DNA from 3 places in the Pseudomonas sp. P116 genome. Region 3 is predicted to be linked to each of the others. Evidence: riboswitches for the same ligand, from Rfam matches in the RefSeq annotation. Region 3 holds a riboswitch; each other region holds the start of a gene.
What was found. Region 3 has a riboswitch for cobalamin ahead of cobO (cob(I)yrinic acid a,c-diamide adenosyltransferase). Riboswitches for the same ligand answer to the same signal wherever they lie in the genome.
Positions count from the first base shown of each region.

Region 1: another riboswitch for cobalamin. It lies ahead of ICA15_RS07455 (CbtB domain-containing protein); the one in region 3 lies ahead of cobO (cob(I)yrinic acid a,c-diamide adenosyltransferase).
Region 2: another riboswitch for cobalamin. It lies ahead of ICA15_RS26575 (TonB-dependent receptor plug domain-containing protein); the one in region 3 lies ahead of cobO (cob(I)yrinic acid a,c-diamide adenosyltransferase).

Region 1 covers NZ_JACVHB010000002.1:241,515-245,759, reverse strand. Annotated here, with positions in the region: gene cobM (precorrin-4 C(11)-methyltransferase) at 1-134, opposite strand, end outside; gene ICA15_RS07465 (cobalamin biosynthesis protein) at 214-627, opposite strand; gene ICA15_RS07460 (CbtA family protein) at 624-1,325, opposite strand; gene ICA15_RS07455 (CbtB domain-containing protein) at 1,337-1,534, opposite strand; cobalamin riboswitch at 1,655-1,877, opposite strand; cobalamin riboswitch at 2,746-2,957, shown strand; gene cobW (cobalamin biosynthesis protein CobW) at 3,058-4,128, shown strand; gene cobN (cobaltochelatase subunit CobN) at 4,132-4,245, shown strand, end outside.
Region 2 covers NZ_JACVHB010000010.1:12,180-16,424, reverse strand. Annotated here, with positions in the region: gene ICA15_RS26585 (ABC transporter substrate-binding protein) at 1-139, opposite strand, end outside; gene ICA15_RS26580 ((2Fe-2S) ferredoxin domain-containing protein) at 136-495, opposite strand; gene ICA15_RS26575 (TonB-dependent receptor plug domain-containing protein) at 495-2,432, opposite strand; cobalamin riboswitch at 2,525-2,731, opposite strand; gene ICA15_RS26570 (LysR family transcriptional regulator) at 2,784-3,674, opposite strand; gene ICA15_RS26565 (zinc-binding alcohol dehydrogenase family protein) at 3,785-4,245, shown strand, end outside.
Region 3 covers NZ_JACVHB010000001.1:670,828-675,072, reverse strand. Annotated here, with positions in the region: gene ICA15_RS03360 (PQQ-dependent sugar dehydrogenase) at 1-581, opposite strand, end outside; gene ICA15_RS03355 (hypothetical protein) at 648-1,232, opposite strand; cobalamin riboswitch at 1,396-1,622, shown strand; gene cobO (cob(I)yrinic acid a,c-diamide adenosyltransferase) at 1,703-2,314, shown strand; gene ICA15_RS03345 (cobyrinate a,c-diamide synthase) at 2,311-3,711, shown strand; gene bluB (5,6-dimethylbenzimidazole synthase) at 3,708-4,245, shown strand, end outside.

The sequences.
Region 1 (4,245 bases), on a different contig from region 3:
TGACCTTCGAGCACCGCCGCGGGTACCAGCGAACCTGCGTAGATGATCACCGGGCAACTGCGTATCAGTCGCTGGCCTTTGACGGTGATCAATTCCGGGTCGCCGGGGCCGGCGCCGATGAAGTAAACGGTCATCGTAGAATCCTTGGGAAATAGGCGCGGCAACGCTTCAGATGAAGATTGCTCATGATGAATGGCGGGGATTATCGGGAATTTACGCGGCGCCGGCCAATGCCAGCGTTGCCTGAGCGTATTTTTGTCGGGAAATCAGTAGCTTTGCCGGCGCCTGAATCAGCTGTTCGGCGAGTGCCAGTGCGGCGCTTTCCGCTACGCCATAACAACCGGTGCGCTCGAAGGCAATCTGCGAATGGTGGCTGAGTCGCTGTGCATAGCTGGCCAATTCCTCACTGCTGAAGTACAGCAGCGGCAGGGCCAGTTGATTCGCGAGTTCCTGCAAGCCGGGTTCATCGCGTTTCAAGTCGATACTGGCCAAAGCCTTCACTGCATGCAGTTCAATGCGATTGGCTTGCAAGGCTTGATCGAGTAACGCGCGCAGCGTGCTCGCAGGGCAGCCGCGCTGGCAGCCCAGACCGACCACGAAAGTCGGCGCTGCGCTGTCAGTCGTCATGCGTGGTATTGACCATCGATCTTGCGGCGGAACAACCAGGCGCTGATCAGGCCCAAGGCCAGCCAGAACGCTACGTTGGTCAATTGCGAAGCGATTTTGAACTGCGCTTCCAGTGCTTCTGGCGCGAGCATCGAATGCACTTCCGGTTGCGGTGCGCCGATCACGTGCGGTACGGCGAGGATGGCCACACCGAGGATTTTCACCAACCAATGACGGCTGAACGCAATCAACGCCAGACCGGCAGCGGTTGAAGCGGCAGTGCTGATCCACCACAACTGCCGCGAAGCCAGATCCGCCGCGGCAGTGCCCGGCAGTTCAGGCGGCAGGCCCAAGGTCGGTGCGAGGACGAACGTCGCGTAACCGGCTAGGCCCCACAGTAGACCTTGCGAGGTTTTGGTCGGCGCGCGCAGGGTGTAGAGACCGGCCAGCATCAAGGCAAAACCAACGGCCACCACCAGATTGCCACCCGTGGTCGAAAGCACGCGCTGCCAGCCGTCTTCCGGCTCCCAGGCTTCGGCATCATGGGTGTGCGCAGCGGTGCCGGCGGCGTGTTCGTGAACCGCGGCAACAGGCTCGGATTTTTCATAGGTTTCGGCTTGAAGAATCAGCGGCGACACCCAGAAACTTTGCAGCAGCGTGAGCAGCAGGGCGGCCAGCAGACCGGTGAAACCTGCGGTTTGCGCAATTCGCTTGATCATGTCGGCAGGTCTCAGTGGCACGGGAACGCGGCGCTGTGGCGGGTATCGTGAGCCGCGTTGTGCACGGCTTCGATGTGCGAGAAACCGGCGAAATAGACGAGGCTTGCACCCAGGATCGACGCGAAAACAGCGGCGGTCAGGCGTTGGCTCAGGGTGGTGGTGCTGGAGATTTTGTCCGTGTTGCTGCCGGTGCTGGTGATGATCGACATGGCGCGTCCCTCTGGAATGTCAGGGGTGGACAAGAGCGCATGAAAACCCCTGCGGCGCGGGCACGCAGAGGTTCAAACAGCGCCCGCCCACCGCGGGTTTGTTATGTTCAGCACGCCAATTGCGCGCTGTGTGTTGCGGGCCGGTCTCCGGGCTCACGAGGGGTTGGCGTCTGGCCGACCTGCAAGCGTCACCTTCCCATGCCGCAATGGCACAGTGGATCTGACGCTTCGCTCGCTTACCGTTGCGGGGGCAGCACCGGACTGACATGGCTCTGAGTAAAGCACATGATTCACCGGTTTCCCGTTTCACCCTGTGAAGGGCACCCGTAACAAGTGGTGTAGGAGAGCATGGTGTGGGGTTTTTAGTCAATTTGCTTTGGGGGCTTATCCGTTGCTGCGGGTGTGGCTTCTTATGGTTCCGCCCTTACGGCGGGTCACTTTTTCCAGACGCCGAAAAAGTAACCAAAAAGGCTTGCTCCTACGTCCGGCCCGCTCGCTAAAGCTCGGGGTTCCTTCGCTCCGGAATCCATCCGGGGCATCGATTCCGGTTTGCTTCGCTGCACCTCCTTTCGATGTCCTCCCCGGATGAATCCCTCCACTCAGCCTCCCGACGTCGCCCGCGGATCAAGATCAAAAGCTGCACTCGAGCTAACGCTCATTGTGTTGAGTGGGGGAGGAGCGTGCGGTTGGCTTTGGTTTTGTGTTGGGTTTGCCCTCGTCCCAGTCCACTACCGAGGGAGAGGGGGGCCGATTTTTGGGCTTTTCGGAATCGGTGTTCGACTCGGTGTTTCACGTCGGTGTACTTCTCCCAAACACCTCGATCAGTCCCCTCTCCCTCTGGAAGACGGGTAGGGTGAGGGGCTTTTGATCTGGCTTTTGATCTGGCTTTTGATGTTGCTCTTGCTCTTAGCCCCCTTCGGCAGGCCGAGCGAAGGTGTTCATCCGGGGGGTAGGCGCGTAGCGCCGTGCGGCGAAGCCGCATTCATCGAGAGGAGGTGCAGCGCAGCAAACCGTAGGCGATGCCCCCGGATGGACACCGTAGCTAGGGAACACTGAGCCTCAGCGAAGTGCCGTACGCCGGGGGCAAAGCCTTTTGGTTCCTTTTTGGCGTTTGAAAAAGGGACTCGCTGTAAGAGCGAAACCGCCAGCGGCAGCACCCGCAGCAACGGATATGCCCCGTATCCAAACATTGACCCACCACTGCACCATGCGTAGCCTTGCGCCTTCGAGGTTCTTCGGCATTGCCGAAGCTAAGAAGGGAACGCGGTCAATGCCGCGGCTGCCCCCGCAACTGTGAACGGTGATGTTCGCTGCCACGCCACTGCAAGCTCAATCCACAGAGCCCGCGGGAAGGCGCAGTGAATCCAGGCCCAGCGCCTGAACACCGTCAGCCAGGAGACCTGCCTCGTCACAGATTCTCAATTTCAACCGGGCGGGGTGATCCGGTGGCGAACTCTCCAGGCACGCACGCGCGGTGCCGGTTCTCGTCCCGTATGCCCGCCACTTTGCCAAAGGGCATACCGATGAAAACACTGGCCAAACTCCCTGTCACCATCGTCACCGGCTTCCTCGGCTCGGGCAAAACCACATTGCTGCGGCACATGCTCGACAACGCTCAGGGCCGCCGTATTGCGGTGATCGTCAACGAGTTTGGCGAGTTGGGCATCGACGGTGAAATCCTCAAGCAATGCACCATCGGCTGCTCCGAAGAAGAAGCCGTGGGCCGCGTTTATGAGCTGGCCAACGGCTGCCTGTGCTGCACGGTGCAGGAAGAGTTTTTCCCGGTAATGCGCGAACTGGTTGCCCGTCGCGGTGACCTCGACCACATTCTCATTGAAACCTCTGGCCTGGCCTTGCCAAAACCGCTGGTACAAGCCTTCCAGTGGCCGGAAATCCGCAGCGCTTGCACGGTTGACGCGGTGATCACCGTGGTCGACAGCCCGGCCGTGGCCGCTGGCACCTTCGCCGCGTTCCCGGATCAGGTCGATGCCCAGCGCAAACTCGACCCGAACCTGGATCACGAATCGCCGCTGCACGAGCTCTTCGCCGACCAACTGGCCAGCGCCGACCTCGTCATCCTTAATAAATCTGACCTGATCAGCCCTGAAGACCTGGCGCGCGTACGCCTGGAAGTCGCCGAAGAACTGCCGCCAGCGGTGAAGATCATCGAAGCCAGCAGTGGTCGTGTGCCGCTGGACGTGCTGATCGGCCTTGGCGCCGGTTCCGAAGAACACATCGACAGCCGTCACAGCCATCACGACCATCACCACGACGGTGATGACGATCACGATGACCACGATCACGACGCCTTCGATTCGATCTCCATCGAACTGCCGCAAGCCGACGAAAGCCTGCTGCTCGACGGGCTGACGCAACTGGTGGTCAAGCACGGCATCCTGCGTGTGAAGGGCTTTGCGGCGATCCCGAACAAGCCGATGCGTTTGCTGATTCAAGGCGTGGGCACGCGTTTCGACAAGCATTTCGACCGTCAGTGGGGCGCCGATGAAGCGCGCGTCACGCGTCTGGTGTTGATCGGTCAGGAGCTCGACGCCGCGCAACTCGAAGCGCAACTGCGCGCTGCGCTCAGCGTTTAACCCATGCACCTGCTCAGGACCCAGCCCGGCGGTTTCGTCTCGGATGACAACATCGCGGACCTGGGGCAAACCCCGGCCGAACTGGTAATCCTGTGCAGCGGCGATTCCAGCCTGGCG
Region 2 (4,245 bases), on a different contig from region 3:
CTGCGTGCTGATTGAGTGCGATGATGCGCGATGGCGGTAATTGTGCAGCGCTCCAGGTTTCGCCGCAGTTTCGATAATTGTCAGCGAGTGCCGGTGATGTGCAAAGCAGGGCCATCAGGCATAACCCAAGCGTTCTCATGCGCGCTCCTTGATCAGTAAATCCTCGACCATCTCACCACCGACCAGGTGCACCTCGACCAGCCGTTGCACGTCGGCGTCGCTGTGCACGCCATACCAGCAGGTCTCGGGATACACCGTCAGAATCGGCCCTAGGTTGCACGGAAACTGACAATGCGTGCGCGTCAGTAACACGCCGCCCGGGGTTTCGATGCGGTTGTGCGCCAGCAGGTGCCGGCGCAGGGTTTTCCATAACTGCAAGGCGCCGCGCTGGGTGCAGCGCGGGCCGGTGCAGAGGAACACGTGGCGCGCATGTTCGGGAACGTGCGACCAGTCCGGGTGTGTGTCGATGCCGTCGACCGTTTTGAAGTCAGCCATCAGAAGCGGTACGTGTAGCGTACTTCTGAGGTGAACGGCCGTCCGAGGTTGTCGACGTTGCTGGCGCGGCTGGTGACGTAATCGCGGTCGAAGAGGTTCTCTACCAGCAGGCTGACGCGGTGTTGACGGGCATTGTCGAGGTAGCGATAAGCATCGGCATCGATCACTGAATAGTGACCGTACTCGACCTGTTTCGAGCTGGTCACATCGCGGATATAGCGGATCGCGCCGCCGGCACCCCACATGCGATTTTCCGACTCGAAGCCTATGCGCGAACGGGCGAAGAAGCTCGGGATGTCATTGATGGTCACGCCGCTGCGCGACTCGGTGAGGTTGCGGGTCATGTCCGCTTGCAGGCTCCATTGCGCGTTGATCGCCAGTTTCGCGTCAGCCTCGAAACCGCGCATGCGCACCTGGCCCTCGCCGTTGACCCAGTGGCTATCGTCGAGGGTGATCAGGTCGTCGATCTTGCGTTTGAACACGGTGACGCTGGCACTGAACGCGCGATCGAGCAGCAGGCCCTTGTAGTCGAGGCCCAGTTCGGCGTTGCGGCTTTTTTCCGGTTTAAGGTTGCGGTTGCCGATCTCGTCGCCCGGTTCGTTGACGAACAATTGCTCGGCGTTCGGCAGTTTGTAGGCGCTGCCGTACTGACCGCGCAAGGCCCAGTTGTCGTTGAGATCGTAGAGCGAAGTGAGCATGCCGACCGTGGCGCTGTCGCCGCCGCCCATGGCTTCGTGGCGAACGCCGACGCTCGGGTGCCAGTCGGGCAGGGCGTCGATTTGCGGACGCAACTGGGTGTAGATCGCGTGGGCTTCGGCCTTATCGTTGTCGATGATCAGCACATCGTCCTGGCCTTTGAACCATTGGTTGTCGGTGCCGAACACCAGCACATGACCGCCGGACGATTCAGCCTTGCCTTCGGCCTGCACACCCCAATCGGTAAAGCCCCAATAGTCGTTGTGGTTGATGGCTTTGGTGGCGCCGCCCTCGACATTATTGATGCGTGTGTAGCGGGTGTCCCAATCGTTGATATGGCCTTTGACGAAGTAGCTCAGACGCTCATTGAGATTTTGCTCGAAGGTCGCCGTAGCGATCTGTTGCACGCGGTCGTTGGTGGTTTTGTGGTTATCGACCGGGCGGGCGAAATCGAGGTTGGCGTCGGCATATTGATAGAACAGCTCCAGCCGCGAGTCGTCGCCAAACGACTGAATCGCCTTGCCACCGAACGTGGTGACTTCATAGGCGCGTTTTTTCTCGGTGACGTTTTTCATGTCGCGGTTGCGAAACGGCTGGTAACCGTCGGAGACGTTGTGGCTGACATAGGCCAGCAAGCCCAGATCGCCGAAACCGTTGCTGAAGATGTTCTCGACCCGGGCATCGCCGGTGGTGCCGCCGAAGGTGTCGAGGCCCATGTTCACCTCGCCCGAGGCCTTTCGACTCTGCGGCGAACGGGTGACGATGTTGATCACCCCCGACACCGCTTGCGTGCCGAACAACAGGCTCTGTCCACCCTTGAGCACTTCAATGCGTTCGATGGCGTTGGCCGGCAAGGTGTCCAGGTACAAGCCGCCGTACAAGCGGTTGTTCAGGCGTACGCCGTCGAGCAGGATCAGCGTATCGTCGTTGCGCCCGCCCAGCAGGGAGTAAGTGCCGTAGTCGAACGGGCCGTTTTTCGGGGCGACATAGAGGCCGGGAATGAACATCTGCATGACGCGACTGACATCCGCCGCGGGGCCGGCGCGCTCGATCTGTTCGCGGCTGACGATGTCCACTTTGCTGCCGTAATGCGCCATTTCGGCGACGGTGGTGGACTCCACCGACGGTGCGGAAACGATTTGCTGATTGAGTTCCAGTGGCGCGTCGTCAGCCAGCAGCAGCGGACTGAACAGGCAACCGAATAACAGGGATGGAGCAGAGGTGTTGAAAGGTCGAATCATTGTCTTCTCGAAAGGATCTTCGCAGAAGAGCATGCAGGAGAAGGCATCGCGCACACGCCGACACCGGCCCATGCCCGCCCACCGCAGGATTTTGCCAAACAGAAATTTCGGGCCGGTCTCCGGGCTCGCGCGTATCGATGCTTTCACCTTCCCATGGCCGTCTGGCCACAGTGGTGTGTCGAAAGCATCACGCGCATACCGTTGCGGGGGCAGCACCGGACTTGTTCAAAAAGAACGTACCGGTTTCCCGTTTCACCCCATGCACGGCGGCATGGGACACCTGAAACTGGACGGCATCTGAACACTCGAATGACCGTTCGTCAACGCCGCAGCTATTATCGGACGCTCAGTTCAGCCCGGCTGTAGAGCGGCAAACTGGTGGCTCAACCACGTATACAGTTGCGAGACAGCGGGGGAGATTTGTTTGCGATGCGGGCACACCAGACTCAACGGCGAGGCCTCTCCCGCAAAGTCCGGCAGCAGCACAAGCAGGCGTCCTGCGCTCACGTCAGCGCTGACATCCAGCCAGGATTTGTTGGCGATACCTTCACCGTCCAGTGCCCAGCGCCGAACCACATCGGCGTCGTCGCTGAACAGCGGGCCAGAGACTTGAATCGTCTGTCCGGTCAGGCACCATTTGTCGTAGACCCGACCATTCTGCAGGTAGAGCAGGCAAGGATGATTCAACAAGTCGTCCGGCGTTTTCGGTTGCCCGTGGCGTTGCACATAGGCTGGAGATGCGACCAGCACCCGGTTATTCCAAGGCGCGAGTGGCAGAGCCACGTAGTTGGCGTCTTCGTTGGTACCGTATCGAATGGCGACGTCCACCGGGTCGCGAAACAGATCGGCTTTCTGGTCCGACAGCACAAGGCGCAGTGTCAGTTCCGGATGTTGACGACGGAACATCGTTAACCACGGCAGCAGAATATTGCGCCCCAGATCAGACGGTGCAGTGACTTGCAGCACGCCGCGCAGCGTGGCGTTTTCACCACGCAGATTTTCCTCGCCTTGCTTCAGGGCTTCGAGCACGGCGTGGGCGGTGGGCAGGTATTGCTCACCTTCGGCAGTCAAACGCAGGCTGCGGGTGGTTCGCGCAAACAGGCGCACATCCAGTTCGCGCTCCAGGCGTTTGATGGCGGCGGCGACCTGCCCCGGCAACAAATCGGCCTCCAGCGCCGCGGCGGTAAAGCTGCCCAGCGCTGCGCTGCGGGTGAACAGGGCGAGATCATCGATGCGGATCATTTTCTCTTCTGCAGTGAAAGTGTTGGCGCATTCTGCAGGTTTTTCTTTCTCCGTGGGAAGTCGAAGATGGTGGCACGTGAATGCTTCAACCCTTCAGACAGCGAGTCCCCATGAAAGCCATCACCTTTTTACAACACGCCCTGCCCATTGAAGATCCGCAATCATTGCAAGACATCGAGATGGCTGCGCCAGTGCCCGGTCCGCGTGATCTGTTGGTCGAGGTACGTGCCGTTTCAGTCAACCCGGTCGACACCAAGGTGCGCGCCGGTACTTTCACCAAAGAACCGAAAATCCTTGGTTGGGATGCGGCCGGCATCGTCCGCGAAGTCGGTTCGCAAGTGACGCTGTTTCAACCGGGCGACGAAGTGTTTTACGCCGGCTCGATTATTCGCAGCGGTAGCTACAGCGAATTGCATTTGGTGGATGAGCGGATTGTCGGGCGCAAGCCGCGTTCGTTGAGTGCTGCCGAGGCGGCGGCATTGCCGTTAACGTCGATCACGGCGTGGGAATTATTGTTCGACCGTCTCGGTGTCGCCGAGGCCAGCGGGGAGGGCAAATGCCTGTTGATCAC
Region 3 (4,245 bases):
TCGACAACCTTGATCGGCTGCGTCTTGATTTCGGTCGTGCCGGGTTCGTAGTTGAAGCGCAGCAGGCGATCAGTGTCGGCGACGTACAGGTCGTTGCCAACCAGCGTCATGCCGAACGGTGAATTGAGATTCTGCAGGAATACCGTGCGCGTTTCGGCCACGCCATCATGGTCGGCATCGCGCAGCAGAGTAATGCGATTGGGGCTCGGCACACCGGCGCCAGCCTTGCCCATGACTTTTTCCATGACCCAGCCGCGCACGCCTTTGCTGTCATCAGGTTTGGGCGGTGCGTTGGTTTCTGCTACCAGTACATCGCCATTGGGCAACACATAGAGCCAGCGCGGATGATCGAGGCCTTCGGCAAATGCCGCGACTTGTGTGCCTGCCGCAGCGGTCGGTTTACCGCCCGCGGGCCAGCCGACCGCCGGGGCGATATTCACCGTCGGGATCAGGGTTTTGTTCGGTTCGGGCAGTTTCGGTGACGGGCCGGTGCCGTCGATGACCTGCAGGCTGGACGATTCACCACAGGCGGTGAGCCCTCCGGCGAGGGCGATGACGAAAACGAGCTGGGGCTTGCGCATTGCTGATCTTCCCTATGAATGCATTCCTAGTCATAGAGGAGCGCGCAAGCCCGATGGTTCAACTGCTCAGCCGCGGGCTTCTTTGAACAGCACGGCAATGCCCGGGTGATAGTTGCCGGCTTCATTGCGCAATTTGCGATAGGCGTAGGGGAAATACCAGGCGACGGCGCAGGTGTGTTCCTTTTGCAGGTCGTCGACCATGTCCTGCAATTCTTCCGGGCTGGCGCTGTGCTGGGCTTTTTGCGGGGCGACAAACAGGCAGCCGAGTTTGAGGTCGCTGGCGTAGCTGAGGCGTTTGGCGTCGTTGGTGATATCCAGCAGGGGTTGGTTCAGGTTGAGGTTGTTGACGCGTGGCCAGCGTTGCGTGGCCTGGATAAATGCGCGGTCTTCGGCACCCGCCAGGAACAGATCGGCGCGGGCGTTGCGCTCGCCTTCCTCGTTCTGCTTGCGGGTGGCGGTGTCGCGCAACGTCACCAACTCCGCCATCCAGGCGGCCGCACAGAGCAATCCGAGATTGGCTTTCTCGTCATGCCAGTAGGGCGTGTCACTGTCGCCGCGCACGGCGTTGTAGCGGTCGATACAGTCAAACCAGCGTTCTAGCACCGGGCGCAGGAATTCCAGGCGCGGATTGCTGATGATCATGCCTTGCATCGTAATCATCCTTATTGTTGTGGTGTGCTTTTGCGGCAAAAGCATGGCTCTTTGATATCATTTGTTTCAGCGTGGCACAAGATTGGCGTCGGATAATTGATCGGCGGCAGTTATTCGCCCGATGACCCCCTCTTTAATTGACGCTCCACCCCCAACCCTCTAACCTTCGCGGCTTGTTTCAGGTGCTCTGTGACCTGCGTCGACAGAGTGAAACAGGGAAGCTGGTGAGGGTTGTCTTCAAGCGAAGAACAACCACGATCCCGGCGCTGCCCCCGCAACGGTAAATGAGTGAAAACTGCGTCTTGTGCCACTGCTTAACAGCGGGAAGGCGCGCAGTCAGGCGAACGCCGCTCATGAGCCCGGAGACCGGCCTGATCCATCCAGCGGCATCACGGTGGGCGATGCCAGGCTTTTTGCCGTCTATTCTTGTGCCTGCCCGCCGTTATCCAGCCTCAACGGAGAGCTCCCCCATGACTGATTCCCCCGAGCGTGACGAACGCCATCTGGCGCGTATGCAGCGCAAAAAAGCCGTGATCGATGAACGCATCGCCAACTCGCCCGACGAGTGCGGCCTGGTGCTGGTGCTGACCGGCAACGGCAAAGGCAAAAGCAGCTCGGCGTTTGGCATGCTCGCCCGCGCAATGGGCCACGGCATGCAGTGCGGCGTGGTGCAGTTCATCAAGGGCCGTAACAGCACCGGTGAAGAGCTGTTCTTCCGCCGCTTTCCCGAGCAGGTGCGTTTTCACGTGATGGGCGAGGGCTTCACTTGGGAAACCCAGGATCGCCAACGCGACATCGCCGCCGCCGAAGCTGCGTGGGCGGTGTCGCGCGAGTTATTGCGTGATCCGTCGATCGGTCTGGTGGTGCTCGATGAATTGAACATCGCCCTCAAGCACGGCTACCTCGATCTCGATCAGGTGCTCAGCGATTTGCAGGCGCGTCCGCCGATGCAGCACGTGATCGTCACCGGTCGCGGGGCGAAGCCGGAAATGATTGAGATGGGCGACACGGTCACCGAAATGGGCATGCTCAAACACGCCTTCCAGGCTGGTATCAAAGCGCAGAAAGGCGTCGAACTTTGAATCAGCCACGTCACTGCCCGGCGGTACTGATCGCCGCGCCGGCCTCCGGTCAGGGCAAGACCACCGTCACCGCTGCACTCGCTCGTTTGCATCGCAATCAGGGGCGCAAGGTGCGCGTGTTCAAGTGCGGCCCGGACTTCCTCGATCCGATGATTCTCGAGCGCGCCAGCGGAGCGCCGGTTTATCAACTCGATATGTGGATGGTCGGCGAGCAGGAAAGTCGTCGCCTGTTGTGGGAAGCCGCCGCCGAAGCCGATCTGATTTTGATCGAAGGCGTGATGGGCCTGTTTGACGGCACACCGTCGAGCGCTGACCTGGCGCGGCATTTCGGCGTGCCGGTACTGGGCGTGATCGACGGCACCGCGATGGCGCAGACGTTTGGCGCATTGGCGCTGGGGCTGGCGCGTTATCAGCCGGACTTGCCGTTTGCGGGCGTGCTGGCCAATCGCGTCGGCACTTTGCGTCATGCGCAATTGCTTGAAGGCAGCCTCACCGAGGGTTTGCGTTGGTACGGCGCACTGTCCCGCGAGACCGGGATCGAGTTGCCGAGCCGTCATCTGGGTCTGGTGCAGGCCAGCGAACTGAACGACCTGGATGTTCGCCTCGACGCCGCCGCCGAAGCGCTTGCCAGCAGTTGCGAGGTAGCGCTGCCACCGGCCGTGGAATTCGTGGCGCCGGAAGTGATCGTTGCCGAACCGCTATTGCAAGGTGTGCGAATCGCTATCGCCCATGATGAGGCGTTTGCCTTCACCTACGGCGCCAGCCTCGATTTGCTGCGGGCGATGGGTGCCGAGTTGAGCTTCTTCTCGCCGATCCGCGACACGCAATTGCCTGAGGCGGACAGTCTGTATCTGCCGGGCGGCTACCCGGAATTGCACCACGTGGCGTTGTCGCAGAACACTGCGATGCTCGACGCGATCCGCGCGCACCATGCGGCGGGCAAACCATTGCTGGCCGAGTGTGGCGGCATGCTTTATCTGCTTGATTCGCTGACTGACGTTGAAGGCACCCGCGCCGAACTGGTCGGTTTGCTTAAGGGCGATGCGGTCATGCAAAAGCGTCTGGCGGCGTTGGCGCTGCAAGCGGTTGATCTGCCGGAGGGCTCGCTGCGCGGGCACACGTATCATCACTCCCTGACGACGACTGAATTGACCCCGATTGCTCGCGGGCTGAGTCCGAATGGCGGGCGTGGGGCTGAGGCGGTTTACAGGGAAGGGCGGATGACGGCTTCTTATGTGCACTTTTATTTTCCGTCGAATCCTGTGGCTATCGCTGCACTGTTTGCGCCTCAACTTGAGGCCGCCATCGCTGGCAAGCCAGCTCCCACAGGGGATCGCGTTTCTTCAGGCATTACACCGCCCATTGTGGGAGCTGGCTTGCCAGCGATGGGGCCATGAAAGACAACGCATTCTCCGAAGCCGAACGCGCAGCGGTCTACAAAGCCATCGCCGAACGCCGCGACATGCGCCACTTCACCGGTGGCACCGTCGCGCCCGAGCTGCTGCACCGCCTGCTCGAAGCCGCGCATCAGGCCCCGAGCGTCGGCCTGATGCAGCCGTGGCGCTTTATTCGTATCAGCGACCGAGCCCTGCGCGGGCAAATCCAGAACCTCGTTGAAGAAGAGCGCATCCGCACCGCCGAAGCCCTCTGCGAACGCAGCGATGAGTTCATGACCCTCAAGGTCGAAGGCATCAATGATTGCGCTGAAGTGCTGGTCGCCGCGCTGATGGACGATCGCGAAAAACACATCTTCGGTCGCCGCACGCTGCCGGAAATGGACATGGCGTCGCTGTCCTGTGCGATCCAGAACCTGTGGCTGGCGTCCCGCGCCGAAGGTCTGGGCATGGGCTGGGTCTCGCTGTTCGAGCCGCAGGCGCTGGCCGATCTGTTGAAACTGCCGGAAGGCGCCAAACCTCTGGCCGTTTTGTGCC